4 regions of the Streptomyces sp. BPTC-684 genome follow, and region 4 is predicted to be linked to each of the others. Evidence: riboswitches for the same ligand, from Rfam matches in the RefSeq annotation. Region 4 holds a riboswitch; each other region holds the start of a gene.
The links. Region 4 has a riboswitch for cobalamin ahead of QIY60_RS07175 (ribonucleoside-diphosphate reductase subunit alpha). Riboswitches for the same ligand answer to the same signal wherever they lie in the genome.
Positions count from the first base shown of each region.

Region 1: another riboswitch for cobalamin. It lies ahead of QIY60_RS22360 (cobalamin biosynthesis protein); the one in region 4 lies ahead of QIY60_RS07175 (ribonucleoside-diphosphate reductase subunit alpha).
Region 2: another riboswitch for cobalamin. It lies ahead of QIY60_RS19810 (CbtB-domain containing protein); the one in region 4 lies ahead of QIY60_RS07175 (ribonucleoside-diphosphate reductase subunit alpha).
Region 3: another riboswitch for cobalamin. It lies ahead of metE (5-methyltetrahydropteroyltriglutamate--homocysteine S-methyltransferase); the one in region 4 lies ahead of QIY60_RS07175 (ribonucleoside-diphosphate reductase subunit alpha).

Region 1 covers NZ_CP124863.1:5,065,060-5,069,261, forward strand. Annotated here, with positions in the region: gene QIY60_RS22355 (cobyric acid synthase) at 1-970, opposite strand, end outside; gene QIY60_RS22360 (cobalamin biosynthesis protein) at 967-1,896, opposite strand; cobalamin riboswitch at 2,004-2,145, opposite strand; gene QIY60_RS22365 (hypothetical protein) at 2,256-2,480, opposite strand; gene QIY60_RS22370 (inorganic phosphate transporter) at 2,509-3,783, opposite strand; gene QIY60_RS22375 (class II aldolase/adducin family protein) at 3,994-4,202, shown strand, end outside.
Region 2 covers NZ_CP124863.1:4,487,730-4,491,931, reverse strand. Annotated here, with positions in the region: partial or broken gene QIY60_RS19835 (VTT domain-containing protein) at 1-286, shown strand, start outside; partial or broken gene QIY60_RS19830 (DUF2277 domain-containing protein) at 346-575, opposite strand; gene QIY60_RS19825 (RNA-binding S4 domain-containing protein) at 626-1,051, shown strand; gene QIY60_RS19820 (hypothetical protein) at 1,168-1,449, shown strand; partial or broken gene QIY60_RS19815 (CbtA family protein) at 1,599-2,305, opposite strand; gene QIY60_RS19810 (CbtB-domain containing protein) at 2,324-2,509, opposite strand; cobalamin riboswitch at 2,582-2,739, opposite strand; partial or broken gene QIY60_RS19805 (histidine phosphatase family protein) at 2,807-3,391, shown strand; tRNA gene QIY60_RS19800 (tRNA-Val) at 3,415-3,486, opposite strand; partial or broken gene QIY60_RS19795 (hypothetical protein) at 3,780-4,202, shown strand, end outside.
Region 3 covers NZ_CP124863.1:688,366-692,567, reverse strand. Annotated here, with positions in the region: gene QIY60_RS03060 (bifunctional nitrate reductase/sulfite reductase flavoprotein subunit alpha) at 1-1,107, opposite strand, end outside; cobalamin riboswitch at 1,381-1,532, shown strand; gene metE (5-methyltetrahydropteroyltriglutamate--homocysteine S-methyltransferase) at 1,716-4,037, shown strand; gene QIY60_RS03050 (VOC family protein) at 4,098-4,202, opposite strand, start outside.
Region 4 covers NZ_CP124863.1:1,628,471-1,632,672, forward strand. Annotated here, with positions in the region: gene QIY60_RS07165 (DUF3311 domain-containing protein) at 1-220, shown strand, start outside; partial or broken gene QIY60_RS07170 (sodium:solute symporter family protein) at 241-1,834, shown strand; cobalamin riboswitch at 2,048-2,189, shown strand; partial or broken gene QIY60_RS07175 (ribonucleoside-diphosphate reductase subunit alpha) at 2,225-4,202, shown strand, end outside.

The sequences.
Region 1 (4,202 bases), 3.4 Mb from region 4:
CCAGCCCCCGTTCCCTCAGCCATTCCAACGCCCGGACCGTGCCCCGGGTTCCCGGCACGACGACCAGATCCGCGTCGGCCAGCTCCTCGGGCCGGTCCACGAACCGTACGATCACGCCCGGTTCGGCGGCGAGGGCGTCCACGTCCGTGAAGTTGGACATCAGCGGGACGGCGCAGACCGCGACCCGCAGCACGTCCTCGCCCACCGGCGGCGCCACCACGGACTCGCGCACGGCGCCGCGCAGGGAGACCCGCAGGCCGTCCTCCTCGTCGATGCCGAGGCCGTGCGCGAACGGCAGGATCCCGTACGTGTGGCGCCCGGTGAGCCCGCGCAGCATGTCGATGCCCGGTTCGAGGAGCGAGACGTCGCCCCGGAACTTGTTGACGATGTACCCGGCGACCAGCGCCTGGTCCTCGGGGCTCAGCAGCGCCGTCGTACCGAAGAACGAGGCGAACACCCCGCCCCGGTCGATGTCGCCGACCACCACCACCGGAAGCTTCGCGGCGCGCGCGATGCCCATGTTGACGATGTCGGTACGCCGCAGGTTGATCTCGGCCGGACTGCCCGCCCCCTCGCAGATCACGGCGTCATATGTGCCCCGCAGCCGCTCCAGACAGTCCACGACGGTGCCGAGAAGGGCCTCCTGGCGCCCGCCGTGGTAGCCGCTGGCGCTCAGTTCGCCCACCGGCCTGCCCATCAGTACGACCTGGCTCGACCGGTCGCTCCCCGGCTTGAGCAGCACGGGGTTCATCAGCGCGGACGGCTCGACGCGCGCCGCCTGCGCCTGCATCGCCTGCGCCCGCCCGATCTCGGCGCCCTCGCGCGTGACGAACGAGTTGAGGGACATGTTCTGCCCCTTGAACGGCGCGACCTTCACGCCCTGGCGCACCAGCCACCGGCAGATCCCGGCGGTGACGACGCTCTTCCCGGCATCCGACGTGGTGCCCGCGACCAGCAGTCCGCCGCTCATGTACGTACCTTCCTCACCGCGATCGCCGCGCCCAGCGCCAGCCAGCCCACCCGGCGCGACAGCCGCACCGCCCGCTCGATGTCCGGGACCTCCACCGCCCGGCCGCCCCCGTTCAGGACGGGCCGGTGCTCGACGCGGCCGCCGTACGAGAGGGTGCCGCCGAGCCGTACGCCCAGCGCGCCCGCGAACGACGCCTCCACCGGACCCGCGTTGGGGCTCGGGTGCTTGCGGGCGTCGTCGCGCCACGCGCGCGTGGCGGCGCGCGGATCGCCTCCGGCGGCCACCGCGAGTGCGGCGGTGAGCCGGGCGCCCGGCCAGCCCGCCACGTCGTCCAGGCGCGCCGAGGCCCACCCGTACCGCAGATGGCGCGGCGAGCGGTGGCCGACCATCGCGTCCAGCGTGTTGACCGCACGGAACGCGACCAGTCCCGGCACTCCCGCGAGCGCCCCCCACACCAGCGCGCCGACCACGGCGTCGGAGGTGTTCTCGGCGACGGACTCGACGACCGCGCGCGCGATGCCGGGCGCGTCCAGGGACTGCGGGTCGCGCCCGCACAGGTGCGGCAGGCGCGCGCGGGCCGCCTCGACGTCCCCGGCAGCGAGGGCGGCGCCGATCGCCCGGGCCTCCCGGCCCAGCGAAGTGCCGCCCACGACGGCCCAGGTGGCGGCCGCGGTCAGGGCGACGGACGCGGCGGGACGCTCGCGTACCGCGCGCGTGGCGAGCAGTGCGGCGCCCGCGGCGCCTCCGGCGCACACGGCGGTGTGCAGCGCGCCCCAGCCCCGGTGGTCGCGCCACAGCGCGCGCTCCACGGCGGCCGCGGCACGGCCGAACGCGGCGACCGGGTGCCCGCGGCGGGGGTCGCCGAGGAGGAGGTCGCCGAGGAGACCGGCGGTGGCGCCGTACGCGAAAGTGCGATCGGCACGCATGGGATCAGCCCGCCGCAACGCCGTGAAGGGCTCTGGTACTTCCGGGGGGTGCCGGCAACAGGCAGGCGCGCATGGCGGTATGTCCTCACTCAGGGTGTCCGCGCCCTGGTACGACGTCGACCGGCGGTGAGAGTTCCTGGCTCACGGGGATGATTCCCCGATGACAGTGGCGGGACCGCGCCGGATTCGCACCGGCTTCCTCTTCTGCCGCCGTAATGGCTCGGGCAGTCCACCACGCCCGGGAACGCCCGTCAACTCGCTGCTGACCTGCGACGGGAGAGTGTGCCCAGGCACACAGAGAACCGCCCTCCGGCGGGGCCGGAGGGCGGTTCTGGGGTGGGTGCGGTACTGCTCGCGCGCTACTTGCCGACGATCAGATTGATGCCGTACGCGACGGCCGCCGCGCAGAGCGCGAAGCAGAGGTAGGCGGTGGTGCGGGCCACGACGACGTTGCCCTTGCCGGCCGCGGCCGACTGCTGCTTGCTGAGGCCGACGATCCCGACGGTGAACAGGCCCACCAGGCCGACGGTGACGATGAGGCTGACACCGAAGACGGTGCCGAGAGCTGCCCAGTCGATGTGCATGACGATTCCTTCGGTGTGCGCGGCCGGGTCAGACGGTGGCCGGGCGGGCCGGGTCGGCGGGGGCCACCGGGGCCGGCGCCGGGATGGTGGCCGTCAGATCGGCGGCCACGGCGGCGACGGTGGGCGGCGGGGTGACGGCGGCGATCGCGGTGGTCACGACGCCCGCGGGCTCGGCCGGGGACTCGGCCGGGGCGGCGGTGGCGGTGACGTCGTTGTGGTCGACCGGCTCGCGGCGCGACAGCTTCCAGATGAAGCCGGAGCCCGCGATCAGCAGGATCGCCACGAGGACGACGCCCCAGGTGCCCTGGCCGGTCAGGAACTCGGCGCCGGCGCCGACCAGACCCGCGGCGGGCAGGGTCAGGCCCCAGGCGATGAACATGCGGGTCGCGGTGGACCAGCGGACCACACCGCCCTTGCGGCCGAGGCCGGCGCCCATGACGGAGCCGGAGCAGACCTGGGTGGTGGAGAGCGAGAAGCCGAGGTGCGAGGAGGCCAGGATGACGGTCGCGGCACCGGACTGGGCGGCGAAGCCCTGCGGCGGCGCCAGCTCGGTCAGGCCCTTGCCCATGGTGCGGATGATGCGCCAGCCGCCGAGGTAGGTGCCCATGGCGATGGCCATGCCGGCCGAGACGATGACCCACATCGGAGGGTTGGCGCCCGGGTGCAGCACACCGCCGGTGACCAGGGCGAGCGTGATGATGCCCATGGTCTTCTGCGCGTCGTTGGTGCCGTGGGCGAGCGAGACGAGACCGGCGGAGGCGATCTGCCCGGCCCGGTAGCCCTTGGCGGTGGCCTTCTCGGCAGCCGGGTCGACGTTTCGGTTGATCCGGTACGTCAGACGCGTGGCCAGCATCGAGGCGACGCCCGCGACGATCGGGGCGGCGACGGCGGGGAGCAGCACCTTGGTGACGACGGTCGAGCCGTTCACCGAGGACCAGCCGGCCGACATCACGGCCGCGCCGATCAGACCGCCGAACAGCGCGTGGGACGAGCTGGACGGCAGGCCGAGCAGCCAGGTCACCAGGTTCCAGAGGATGGCGCCGACGAGCGCCGCGAAGATGACCTCTGTTCTGATGCCCTTTTCGTTGATGATCCCGCCGGAGATCGTCTTGGCGACCTCCACCGACAGGAACGCGCCGACCAGGTTGAGCGCGGCGGACATGGCGACCGCGGCTTTGGGCTTCAGGGCGCCGGTCGAGATGGTCGTGGCCATCGCGTTGGCGGTGTCATGGAAACCGTTCGTGAAATCGAACACTAGAGCTGTCACGACCACAATGGCGAGCAGCAGCGTGATGTGTTCCATTTACCCAGGCAATCGTTCGACGTCAGTGGCTGGACGAACGTAAGTAACCTGGATGAACGGAAGGTGAACTGGGTCGGGCGTCACGGTGTATCTGACCGGTTTCTGGTGCGGTCAGGCCCTGACGAACCCCTATATACCGGCCATAGAGCCCATTGAAGAGATTCTGCTCACTCCGCCGCCCTCGGCGCGGAGCCTGCGAGGATCACTTTCATGGGAGAGCCGAACGACTCAGCGGCGATCGCCGCGGCCTGGGCCGAGCTGACCGCCACCGCGCGCCGCACCGCCGAGGAAGGCCTGGTCGTGGGCACCTCGGGCAACGTCTCCGTACGCGTCGGGGACCTGGTCCTCGTCACCCCCACCGGGGTCCCCTACGACCGCCTAGGCCCCGCCGACACCGTCGCCGTCGACCTCACCGGCCA
Region 2 (4,202 bases), 2.9 Mb from region 4:
GCCGCGCTGAGCCGGGGCGGCGGCGCGCTCGTCGTCATCGCCCGGTTCGCCCCGGCGGGCCGGTCCGTCGTCTCGCTCGGCGCGGGTGCGGCGCACCGCACCCCAAGGAGTTCCTGCCGTGGTCCGCCCTCGCCGGGGTGGTCTGGGCGGGCTACAGCGTCGGCCTCGGCTACTTCGGCGGGCGCTGGCTCGGCGCGACCTGGCTCGGCACGGGCATCTCCGTCCTCGCCCTGTTCGCGGCGGGCTCCTCGCCGCCTACGTCATGCGCCGCCCGGCCCAGGCCGCGGCGGCCGGCCCCGGCCTGACGCACGGACCGCGCCGCCCGCGCCCTGCGGACGGGTGCGGCTACGCCGGTGTCCTGACCGGCACTCCCCGTATCTCCAGGCCTTCGAGCAGCTCGGCCGTGGCCCGCGCTATCTCGTCCACCGCCCGGTCGAAGACCTCACGGTTGTGCGCGGCGGGCGCCCGGAAGCCGGACACCTTGCGCACGTACTGGAGAGCCGCCGCGCGGGTCTCCTCGTCGATGGCCTCCTCGGGGAGGGCCGGCGGCCGAGCGTCTTGATGCTTCTGCACATGCCTCAAGTGTGACGGGTACCACTGACAACGGCCTCGGTAGAGTCGGGGCATGGCGGCAGCGGACGAGGCGAAGGCACAGGGGCCCAGGGGGCCGACGGCACCGGCAGGGCCCTCGGGGCCCGTGCGGCTCGACAGCTGGATCTGGTCCGTACGGCTCACCAAGACGCGTTCCATGGCGGCGACGGCGTGCCGCGCCGGACACGTCCAGCTCAACGGCGAGCGCGTCAAACCCGCGCACACCGTGAAGGTGGGCGACGAGGTGCGGCTGCGCCTGGAGGGGCGGGAGCGGATCGTCATCGTCGCGAAAGTCATCCGCAAGCGGGTGGGCGCGGCGATCGCCGCCGAGACCTATGTCGACAACAGCCCGCCGCCGCCCGCCCGCTCGGACGTGCTCGCGGCCGGGGTGCGCGACCGGGGCATGGGCCGGCCGACCAAGCGGGACCGCCGGGAGATGGAACGGCTGCGCGGACTGTAGGGGCTTGCGAGGCGTTGGCCGGTATGCAACTCGGAGGCCAACTCCCGCTGTACCGGAGTAACTTGGAGGGCCGGGGGCCAGGGGAGCCCCCGGAACCGTCCCTAGAGGAACACGCCATGATCCTGTTACTGCTCGTCCTGGCGCTGGTCCTGTACGGCTTCGGCTTCAGTCTCGGCGGCATAGTGTTCTGCGTCGCCGTGGTGGCCGTACTCTTCAGCGCCCCACGCCGTGGCCGCTCCACGGCACCGTCCGGCGGCTCGTCCGGAGCCGGCGGAGCCGGCCGTGGCACGGACACGGACTACCAGGCCTACCGCGCCCGCCGGGACCGGATGGACCGGTGGGAGCAGCGCTACCGCAGGGAGCGGCAGAGCCGTCTGTTCTCCCTGCGCCGCCCCTGACCGATCGAGCGCCACCGAAACAGCGCACCGAGCACGACCCACGCACGAGGGCCCCGGACCGACTTCGGTCCGGGGCCCTCGCGTGCTGCCGCCGTCGGTGGGCGGCCGCGGCGCTGTCGACGCCCACACCCGGGCCTCGGCCGCGGCGACTAGGGCACCAGGAGCCGTTCGGCGAGGTAGCCGAAGACCAGCCCGAAGCCGGCCCACAGCGTGACCTGGATGGCGAGGGCGGCCGGGCGGAACTTCCAGAGCAGCATCGCCGGGAAGTCCTTCGGCAACTCGTTGACGGCGGGCAGGAACGCGTACGCGAGCCCGACCGCGACCAGGAAGGCGGCGAGGCGGCGACGGTCGCGTTCCAGTTGCCGAGGCGGGGCGCGAGCCGCTTGCCGAGGATCACCGCGGCGACGGCGAGCAGCACGCTCAGCGCGATCATCAGGAAGTACAGGGCGGTGCGTTTGCCGATCGTGTCGGGGTCACCGACGGACGGCGGGTTCGCCGGGTACTTCAGGAACAGGACGACGTAGACGGTCAGGAGCGCGCCGAGCGAGACGAGCGCCGCCGTGGCGCGCGGCCCGAACCGGCCGATCCGGCCGAGCGCGACGCAGAACGCGAGCGCCGCGATGCCGCCGATGGCCACGCCGAACACGAGCACACCGGTGGCGAGGCCGCCGGTGGACTGCAGGGTGCGGCTGAACACCTCTTCGCCGTGTTCGTGCGCGTGCGCGTCCTCGAAGTCGATGGCCGCGTCCACCCGGGGCTCGCCCAGGACGTACGCCACGACGAGTGCCAGGAGGCCCGCGGCGAGGCCGGCGAGCATGCCCCGCACCAGCAGGGCTCTGACGGACAGGGAGTTCACGAGTCGGTACCCCTGGTCTCAGTGGCAGGGGAAGCCGAGCAGGTGGCGTCCGTCGTGGACCCACTCGTGGACGTCCTCGCCGGACAGGAGGCTGGTCGCGCCCTGCTCGGCGCCGACGAAGTACAGCAGGACGAGCATGAGGATGCCGAAGAAGAGCGCCCAGGGAGCGATCGCCTTGAGCGATATGGGAGTGATGGCCGGCATTGCTTCTGCGCTGGGCGCAGGGGCGGCGGAGATAGCCACGGCAGAACCTCCTGGGGAACACGCGTCCCGGTCATTGGTGCCTTTGTCGACGGTGGTGGGTCTGACTTCCCCGTCTTCGCTCCCTGTTGAGGGCGCTCGCCGGGTTCACAGTGGCGCGACCGTGCCGGAATCTCACCGGGCTTCCTTCACACCGTCTTTATGTCGACGAGACCGTACCGCGTGAGGGACCGCGCCGCTACGGCGTGCGGGTGCACAACCCCGCGCGAAGTGCGCGAACGGCCGTGCTCTGCTTGGCCCATGACCGTACGCGTGATGTTGATCTCACCCCCGGCCGACCGCTACGCGCGCGAGGCGAGAGTCGGCGACGACGCGACCGCCCGGACGAGGACGCGGTCCGCAGGGTCAAGGACGCGGCGGCGGCGCTTCCGGTACCGGCCCGCCGTCTGAAACCGCCCTCCTCGCTCTACGAGTTGGCGGACAGCCTGCCCACGTGCGACGAACCGGCCCTGGCCGACTGGGATCTGGGCCGGTGGCGGGGGCGGCGCCTGGACGAGCTGAGCACGGCGGATCCCTCGGGGGTACGGGCGTGGCTCACCGATCCCGGGGCGGCGCCGCACGGCGGGGAGAGCCTGCTCGCGCTCGTCGCGCGTGGGCGCGTGGCTGGACACGCTGCCCGCGGTGGGCGGCCGGATCCTCGCGGTCGCCTCCCCGGCGGTGGTCCGCGCGGCCGTGACCCACGCCCTGGCCCTGCCGCCCGCGTCCTTCTGGCGCCTGGACGTGGCCCCGCTGACCCTGACGGAACTCTCGGGCCGCGCGGGCCGCTGGAACCTGCGGTGCGGGCGCCCGGCGGAGGGGCGCGGTCGGACGAAGGCCCCCACCTGATCGGCGGGGGCCTTCACCACGTGTGGGCATGGACGGTTTCGAACCGCCGACATCTGCTTTGTAAGAGCAGCGCTCTACCCCTGAGCTACACGCCCGTGGCACATCCGTGGATGAGGGAACAGCGTACATGGCCCCCGGGGCAGGGCTGCAAACCCGTTCGCGGCGGCGGGCCGGGCGGGTCAGGTCGGCGGGGCGGTGCGAACTAATCGGCCGGTGTGTTCGTCACTACCTGGTGGGAGAATGAACCGGCAGGCGGACACGGCACGGGAGAGGATGTGACGGCGACACACGCGCGGCCGTACAGCAGAGCGGGTGCCATCGTCCCCGGTGTCGGAGTGCGGGCGGCCGGGGGCGGCGGGCCCTCGCGGACGCGCTCGCGCTCGTCGCGCTGCCGCTGGTGCTCGGGGCCGCGCTGCTGCCCGGGGCGTTCGCCGGAGGCGGGACGCGGCGCTGGTTCGGCGGGCGCGGCGAGAGCGTGCGGGCCGACGCGCAGGCGGCCAAGGACGCGGCGCCGCCGCCTTCTACGAGCTGGACACCGCCCAGCGGGACCTGCGGATCTCCATCGAGACGATCACCGCCGTGGACAGCTCGCCGCGCGCCGCAAGGCCGTGGACGACTTCGCGGCGCTCGGCCGGCGGATCGACGAGGTCAGCAACGACTACATCACCGCGGTCGACGCGCACGACCTGGACCGCGACGACCTGGACGCCTCGGTGGCCTCGCGGGCCCGGGGCGAGCTGACCAAGGCCAAGGACGACCTCGTACGGGTCAAGGGCGAGCTCGACCGGTTGAGCAGAGCCTGGGGCCGCTG
Region 3 (4,202 bases), 940 kb from region 4:
GACGAGCACCGAGCGCTGGCCGGGCAGCCCGGGGCCCATGTAGCCCATCTCGCGGCCGCCCATGGCGTTCGGCTGGCCGGTGAGCGAGAACGGGCCGCTGCCGGGGCGGCAGATCGCGCCGGTCGCCAGATGCAGGTTGACCAGGGCGTTGGTGTTCCAGGTGCCGTGCGTGGACTGGTTGAGCCCCATGGTCCAGCAGCTCATCCACTCCCCGGCCGCGCCGATCCACTGCGCCGCCGCGCGGATGTCGTCCTCGGGGATCCCGGTGATCTCCGCGACCGAGGCGGGCGGGTAGTCGGCCAGGAACTCGCCCATCGCCTCCCAGCCCTCGGTGTGCTCCGCGATGAAGGCGGGGTCGGTGTGCCCGTTCTCCTGGAACAGGTGCAGCAGGCCGTTGAGCAGCGCGAGATCCGTGCCCGGCTTGATCTGCAGGAAGAGGTCGGCCTTGGCGGCGGTCGCGGTGCGGCGCGGGTCGACGACGATCAGCTTCGCCCCGGCCTTGACGCGCTCCATCATCCTCAGAAAGAGGATGGGATGGCAGTCGGCCATGTTGGAGCCGATGACCAGGAAGACGTCTGCCTTCTCGAAGTCCTGGTACGAGCCGGGCGGCCCGTCCGCGCCGAGCGACAGCTTGTAGCCGCTGCCCGCACTGGCCATGCACAGCCGGGAGTTGGACTCGATCTGGTTGGTGCCGATGAACCCCTTGGCCAGCTTGTTGGCCAGATACTGCGCCTCCAGGCTCATCTGACCGGACACGTACAGCGCGACGGCGTCCGGCCCGTGCTCGTCGACGAGCGCCCGCAGCCTGCCCGCCGTCTCGGCGATCATCGCGTCGACCCCGGCGGGCACCGGCTCGGCTCCGCGCTCACCCCGTACCAGCGCGGTGGACAGGCGTCCGGGAGCGGCCAGCATGTCGGCCGTCGTCGCCCCCTTGGTGCACAGCCGGCCGGAGTTGGCGGGGTGCGCCTTGTCGCCGGAGGCCTTGAGCACCGTGCGCCGGCCGTCCGGCCCCATGGCGATGTCGAGGACCATCCCGCAGCCCACACCGCAGTACGAGCAGACCGTGCGCACCTGTTCGGTGGCGGCCCGCGTGGCCTGTGCGGTCAACGGGTGTCCCCTCTCGTCTCGGCCGGGATCCCTTGGGCTCCGACCGTACGAAATGCCCGTTACTTCGATGTCACGTGCGGCGATCACGAGTGGTTACGTCGGCCACACTAATCGCGCCCCGATGCTGTGAGCACCTGTGTGCGACTGCGGCACGCCTCCGATGTCGGACATCACGGGGCGTGCACGTCCGGTGTGAGGGGGCGGTCCGGCCCCGTGTCTGGGTAGGGTGGCGCTCGCAGCTGGTTCGCCCTGCCCGCCAGGCAGGCGCGTCGCAAGAGGGAACCCGGTGGGAATCCGGGACTGCCCCGCAGCGGTGAGCGGGAACGACCGCCGTCATACGCACTGGGCCCGGCCGGGTCTGGGAAGCGACGGCCAGTAGGTGTCCGCCGGGAGACCGGCAGGCGTGCCCGCGAGTCCGAAGACCTGCCCGTTGCCCGTGCGCGACCGACCGCGCGCGGAGATCTTGGTGACCTCGTGGGCGGGTCGGCGGGACAAGAGGCGGTTCGAGCGCGGGCACCGTTCCGCGTAGGCCGCCCTGTCTGTCATCCCTTCGCGCCCACGACCCGTACCGGGGTCGATTTCGGGACATTCTCGCGAAGGAGAGTTTCGTGACCAGCAAGTCCGCAGCCGCGGCGGCACGGGCCACCGTGTACGGCTACCCCCGCCAGGGCCCCGACCGGGAACTCAAGAAGGCCGTCGAGGGCTACTGGAAGGGCCGCGTCGGCGCCGACGCCCTCCGTGACACCGCCCGCGACCTGCGCCGCGCCAACTGGCGCCGGCTCGCGGAGGCGGGCGTCGACGAGGTGCCCACCGGTGACTTCTCGTACTACGACCACGTCCTCGACACCAGCGTGATGGTGGGGGCGATCCCCGACCGGCACCGCGCCGCCGTCGAGACCGACACGCTGGACGGCTACTTCGCCATGGCCCGCGGCACCCAGGACGTGGCGCCGCTGGAGATGACCAAGTGGTTCGACACCAACTACCACTACCTGGTCCCCGAACTCGGCCCGGGCACCGTCTTCACCGCCGACTCCGGCAAGCAGGTCGCCGAGCTCACCGAGGCGCTGGCGCTCGGCCTCGCGGCCCGGCCCGTCCTGGTCGGACCGGTCACCTACCTCCTCCTGGCCAAGCCCGCCCCCGGCGTCGACGCCGACTTCGAGCCGCTGGCCCTGCTGGAGCGGCTGCTGCCCGTGTACGCCGAGGTGCTCGCCGATCTGCGGGCGGCCGGCGCCCAGTGGGTGCAGCTCGACGAGCCCGCCCTCGTCCAGGACCGCACCCCCGCCGAACTGGACGCCGCCGCCCGCGCCTACCAAGCGCTCGGCGGCCTCACCGACCGCCCCAAGCTGCTGGTCGCCTCCTACTTCGACCGCCTCGGCGAGGCCCTGCCCGTCCTCGCCAAGGCGCCCGTGGAAGGCCTCGGCCTGGACTTCACGGGACCGGCCGCCGCCAACCTCGACGGCCTCGCGGCCGTCGGCGGGCTGCCCGGCAAGCGGCTGGTCGCGGGCGTCGTCGACGGCCGCAACATCTGGATCAACGACTACGAGAAGTCCCTCGCCACCCTCGGCACGCTCCTCGGCCTCGCCGGCACCGTCGACGTGGCACCGTCCTGCTCACTGCTGCACGTCCCGCTCGACGCGACGGCCGAACGCGACATCGACCCGCAGATCGCCCGCTGGCTCGCCTTCGCCCACCAGAAGACCGCCGAGACCGTGACGCTGGCCCGCGGCCTCACCAGCGGCACCGGCGCCATCGCCGCCGAACTCGCCGCCAACCGCGCCGACCTGGCCTCGCGCGCCGGCTCCGCCCTCACCCACGACCCGGCGGTACGCGCGCGTACGTCGACGGTCACCGAGGCGGACGGCCGCCGCTCCCAGCCGTACGGCGAACGCGCACCGGCCCAGCGCGCCCGCCTGCGACTGCCTCTGCTGCCCACGACCACCATCGGGTCGTTCCCGCAGACCACCGAGGTGCGCTCCGCCCGCGCCGACCTGCGCGCCGGACGCGTCGACACCGCGGGCTACGAGGAGCGCATCAAGGCCGAGATCCGCGAGGTCGTCGCCTTCCAGGAGAAGGCGGGCATCGACGTCCTCGTCCACGGCGAGGCCGAACGCAACGACATGGTGCAGTACTTCGCCGAGCAGCTGACCGGCTACCTCGCCACCCAGCACGGCTGGGTCCAGTCGTACGGCACGCGCTACGTCCGCCCGCCGGTCCTGGCCGGCGACATCTCCCGGCCGAAGCCGATGACGGTGCGCTGGACCGCCTACGCCCAGTCGCTCACCGACCGCCCCGTCAAGGGCATGCTCACCGGACCGGTCACCATGCTGGCCTGGTCGTTCGTCCGCGACGACCAGCCGCTCGCCGAGACCGCCCGCCAGGTGGCGCTCGCCCTGCGCGACGAGGTCGACGACCTGGAAACGGCGGGCACTTCGGTCATCCAGGTCGACGAGCCCGCCCTGCGCGAGACGCTGCCGCTGCGCGCCGCGGACCGCGCGGCCTATCTGGACTGGGCCACGGAATCGTTCCGCCTGACCACCGCGGGCGTACGTCCCGACACCCAGATCCACACCCACATGTGCTACGCCGAGTTCGGTGACATCCTCCAGGCCATCGACGACCTCGACGCCGACGTCATCAGCCTGGAGGCGGCCCGCTCGCACATGCGGGTGGCCGACGAGCTCGCCGCCGCGGGCTATCCGCGCGAGGTGGGGCCTGGTGTCTACGACATCCACTCGCCGCGCGTACCGAGCGCCGAGGAGGCGGCCGCACTGCTGCGCAAGGGGCTTGCGGCCATCGCGCCGGAACGGCTCTGGGTCAACCCCGACTGCGGGCTGAAGACCCGCGGCTGGACCGAGACGAGGCAGTCCCTGGAGAACCTCGTCGAGGCCGCCCGGACGATCAGGACGCAGGTGCGGCAGGGGGCTTGACACGGCCGGGGTGTTCGGGCACGCGCGCGTGCCCGAACACCCCGGGACCCATCCGGCCCGCTACACGTCGGCCATCTGCGGCATCTCGCCCTGTGTCGTCTGCAGGTCGATCACCGAGAACGACGCGCCCTGCGGATCGCTGAGCGCCGCGAACCGGCCGAAGGG
Region 4 (4,202 bases):
CACGCCCGCGCGCGTGGTCATCGCCCTCTGCCTGATCGCGCCCTTCGTGGCGATGCTCTGGGTCGGTTCGTACGCGAAGGCCGACCCGGCCCTCGCCGGGATCCCGTTCTTCTACTGGTACCAGATGCTGTGGGTGGTCATCTCGACTGCGCTCACGATGCTCGCGTACAAGCTGTGGCAGCACGACCAGCAGGGCCGCAAGGCGGGTGAGGGCAAGTGACTCTCGCAGCCAACGACGGGGTGAACGGCGTCGCGCTCGGCGTCTTCATCTTCTTCTTCCTGGCCGTCACGGTCATCGGCTTCATGGCCGCCCGCTGGCGCCGCGCCGAGAACGAGCAGAGCCTCGACGAATGGGGGCTCGGCGGCCGCTCGTTCGGCACCTGGGTCACCTGGTTCCTGCTGGGCGGCGACCTCTACACGGCGTACACGTTCGTCGCGGTTCCGGCGGCGGTGTACGCGGCGGGCGCGGCCGGGTTCTTCGCCGTGCCGTACACGATCCTCGTCTATCCGCTGATCTTCACGTTCCTGCCCCGGCTCTGGTCGGTCTCGCACAAGCACGGCTATGTGACGACGTCCGACTTCGTGCGCGCCGGTTCGGCTCCAAGGGCCTCTCGCTCGCGGTCGCGGTCACCGGCATCCTCGCCACGATGCCGTACATCGCGCTCCAGCTGGTCGGCATCCAGGCGGTGCTCGACGTGATGGGCATCGGCGGGTCGGGCAACTGGTTCGCCAAGGACCTGCCGCTGCTGATCGCGTTCGCGGTGCTCGCCGCGTACACGTACTCGTCGGGTCTGCGCGCCCCCGCGCTGATCGCGTTCGTGAAGGACACGCTGATCTACATCGTCATCCTGGTGGCGATCATCTACATCCCGATCAAGCTGGGCGGCTTCGACGACATCTTCGCGGCGGCCCGGCACAAGTTCGAGACGCCCAACGCGCCCGGGAAGCCCACGGGCGCGCTCGTGCCCCCGAGGCCGGGCAGTGGACGTACGCCACGCTCGCCCTCGGCTCGGCGCTCGCGCTCTTCATGTACCCGCACTCGATCACGGCGACCCTCTCCTCCCGCAGCCGCAACGTCATCCGCCGCAACACCACGATCCTGCCGCTGTACTCGCTGATGCTGGGCCTGCTCGCGCTGCTCGGCTTCATGGCGATCGCGGCCGGGGTCAAGGTCAAGAACGGCCAGCTGGCGATCCCGCAGCTGTTCGAGGACATGTTCCCGGACTGGTTCGCGGGCGTGGCGTTCGCCGCCATCGGCATCGGCGCGCTCGTCCCGGCGGCGATCATGTCGATCGCGGCCGCGAACCTCTTCACCCGCAACATCTACAAGGACTTCCTCAAGCCGAACGCCACGCCGGCGCAGGAGACCAAGGTCTCCAAGCTGGTCTCGCTCCTGGTGAAGGTGGGCGCGCTGGTCTTCGTCCTGACGATGGACAAGACGGTCGTGATCAACTTCCAGCTGCTCGGCGGCATCTGGATCCTGCAGACCTTCCCGGCCCTGGTGGGCGGTCTGTTCACCCGCTGGTTCCACCGCTGGGCGCTGCTCGCGGGCTGGGCGGTGGGCATGGCGTACGGCACGCTCGCCGCGTACGGGGTCGCCTCGCCCACCCAGAAGCACTTCGGCGGCAGCTCCAAGGAGATCCCCGGCATCGGTGAGATCGGCTACATCGGCCTCACCGCGTTCCTCCTGAACGTCGCCACCACCGTCGTCCTCACGGTCGTCCTGCGAGCCGTGAAGGCCCTCGACGGCGTCGACGAGACGTCCCCGGAGGACTACACGGCGGACGCGGGCGACCCGGGCGTACAGACGAAACTCCCGGCGGCGACACACTGACGCAAGCCGCAGAAAAACCGGCCGCCGGTGAAACCCGGCGGCCCGTTCCTGGGGAATGCCCACGACCGCCAGAAGGTTCGGTCTACGGCGCTCCCAACCCCCTTGAGGGCGCGGGGGTGTGACATGTGCGGCTCCGCCGCGTGGGCGCGACCAGCCCAAGACGGCCCGCAGTCAACCGACTACCCAGCAACACAACATGTGGGGGCACCACACAGCCCGGCACAAGATGTATGCTCGTGCTCGCTGTCGCCGCAGGGGAATCCGGTGCAAATCCGGAACTGTCCCGCAACGGTGTACTCGTACGCATTTGCGTACCTGGTCAGTCCGAGGACCTGCCGACAGCGCGCCCTGGCCGTCCGGCCCGGGTGCCAGACGTCCAGGCCTCGCGGAATGGGCAGTGGACGCGGCGTACCCCCGAGGGGGTGTGTCCGTGTGCCCGCACCTCCCCAAGGCCCCGTGCCGAGCGAGTGCCCCCACGTGACCATCGCCCCTGCGGATCCCGCCTCAGCGATCGCCGAAGAGCCGGCCGATGCCCCCGGGACCGCCCTGCTGCGGACCCTGACCGACCTCACCGCCGATCTGCCGGACACCGACCCCGGCCGTGTCGCCGCCGCCGCGCTGCGCGGCCGCAACGCGCGCTCGGACGAGGCGGAGCTGCGTGGGCTCGCCACCGAGGTCGCCGCCGGTCTGATCTCCGAGGACCCGGCGTACTCCCGCCTCGCCGCCCGGCTGCTGACGCTCACGATCGCCGAGGAGGCCGCGACCCAGGGCTCGGTCTCGTTCTCCGAGTCGGTCGAGGTCGGCCACCGCGAGGGCCTGATCGCGGACCGCACCGCCGACTTCGTACGGCTGCACGCGGCCCGCCTGGACGCGCTGGTGGCGGACTCCCTCGCGGACGGCGCCGACGACCGCTTCGGCTACTTCGGCCTGCGCACGCTCTACTCGCGCTACCTGCTGCGGCACCCGATCACCCGCATGGTCATCGAGACCCCGCAGCACTTCATGCTCCGGGTCGCGGCGGGCCTGGCCGAGGACGACTCGGTGCGCGCGCTCGACGAGGTCGCCTCGCTGTACGGCCTGATGAGCCGCCTCGACTACCTGCCGTCCTCCCCCACGCTCTTCAACTCCGGCACCCGCCACCCGCAGATGTCCAGCTGCTACCTGCTGGACTCGCCGCTGGACGAGCTGGACTCGATCTACGACCGCTACCACCAGGTGGCCCGCCTGTCGAAGCACGCGGGCGGCATCGGCCTCTCGTACTCCCGCATCCGCTCGCGCGGCTCGCTCATCCGGGGCACCAACGGCCACTCCAACGGCATCGTCCCGTTCCTGAAGACGCTGGACGCCTCGGTCGCGGCCGTCAACCAGGGCGGGCGGCGCAAGGGCGCGGCGGCGGTCTACCTGGAGACCTGGCACTCCGACATCGAGGAGTTCCTGGAGCTGCGCGACAACACCGGTGAGGACGCCCGGCGTACGCACAACCTGAACCTGGCGCACTGGATCCTGGACGAGTTCATGCGCCGCGTGGACGCGGACGGCACCTGGTCGCTGTTCTCCCCGCCGACGTGCCCGAGCTGGTCGACCTGTGGGGCGACGAGTTCGACGCCGCCTACCGCAAGGCCGAGGCGGCCGGTCTCGCCCAGAAGACCATCCCGGCCCGGGACCTGTACGGCCGGATGATGCGCACCCTGGCGCAGACCGGCAACGGCTGGATGACCTTCAAGGACGCCTCCAACCGCACCGCCAACCAGACGGCGGAGCCGGGCCACACGGTCCACTCCTCCAACCTCTGCACCGAGATCCTCGAGGTCACGGACGACGGCGAGACGGCCGTCTGCAACCTCGGCTCGGTCAACCTCGGCGCCTTCGTCCTCGCCTCCGGCGAGATCGACTGGAAGCGCCTGGACGAGACCGTCCGTACGGCCGTGACCTTCCTGGACCGGGTCGTCGACATCAACTTCTACCCGACCGAGCAGGCCGGCCGCTCCAACGCCAAGTGGCGTCCGGTGGGCCTGGGCGCGATGGGCCTCCAGGACGTCTTCTTCAAGCTGCGCCTGCCCTTCGACTCCCCGAGGCGAAGGCGCTCTCCACCAAGCTCGCCGAGCGCATCATGCTCACGGCGTACGAGGCGTCCCGCGACCTCGCCGAGCGCTCGGGCCCGCTGCCCGCGTGGGACAAGACCCGTGCCGCGCGCGGCGTGCTGCACCCCGACCACTACGACGTCGAGCTGAACTGGCCGGAGCGCTGGGCGGCGCTGCGCGAGCGGATCGCCTCGGTGGGCATGCGCAACTCGCTGCTGCTCGCGATCGCCCCGACCGCGACCATCGCGTCCATCGCCGGTGTCTACGAGTGCATCGAGCCGCAGGTC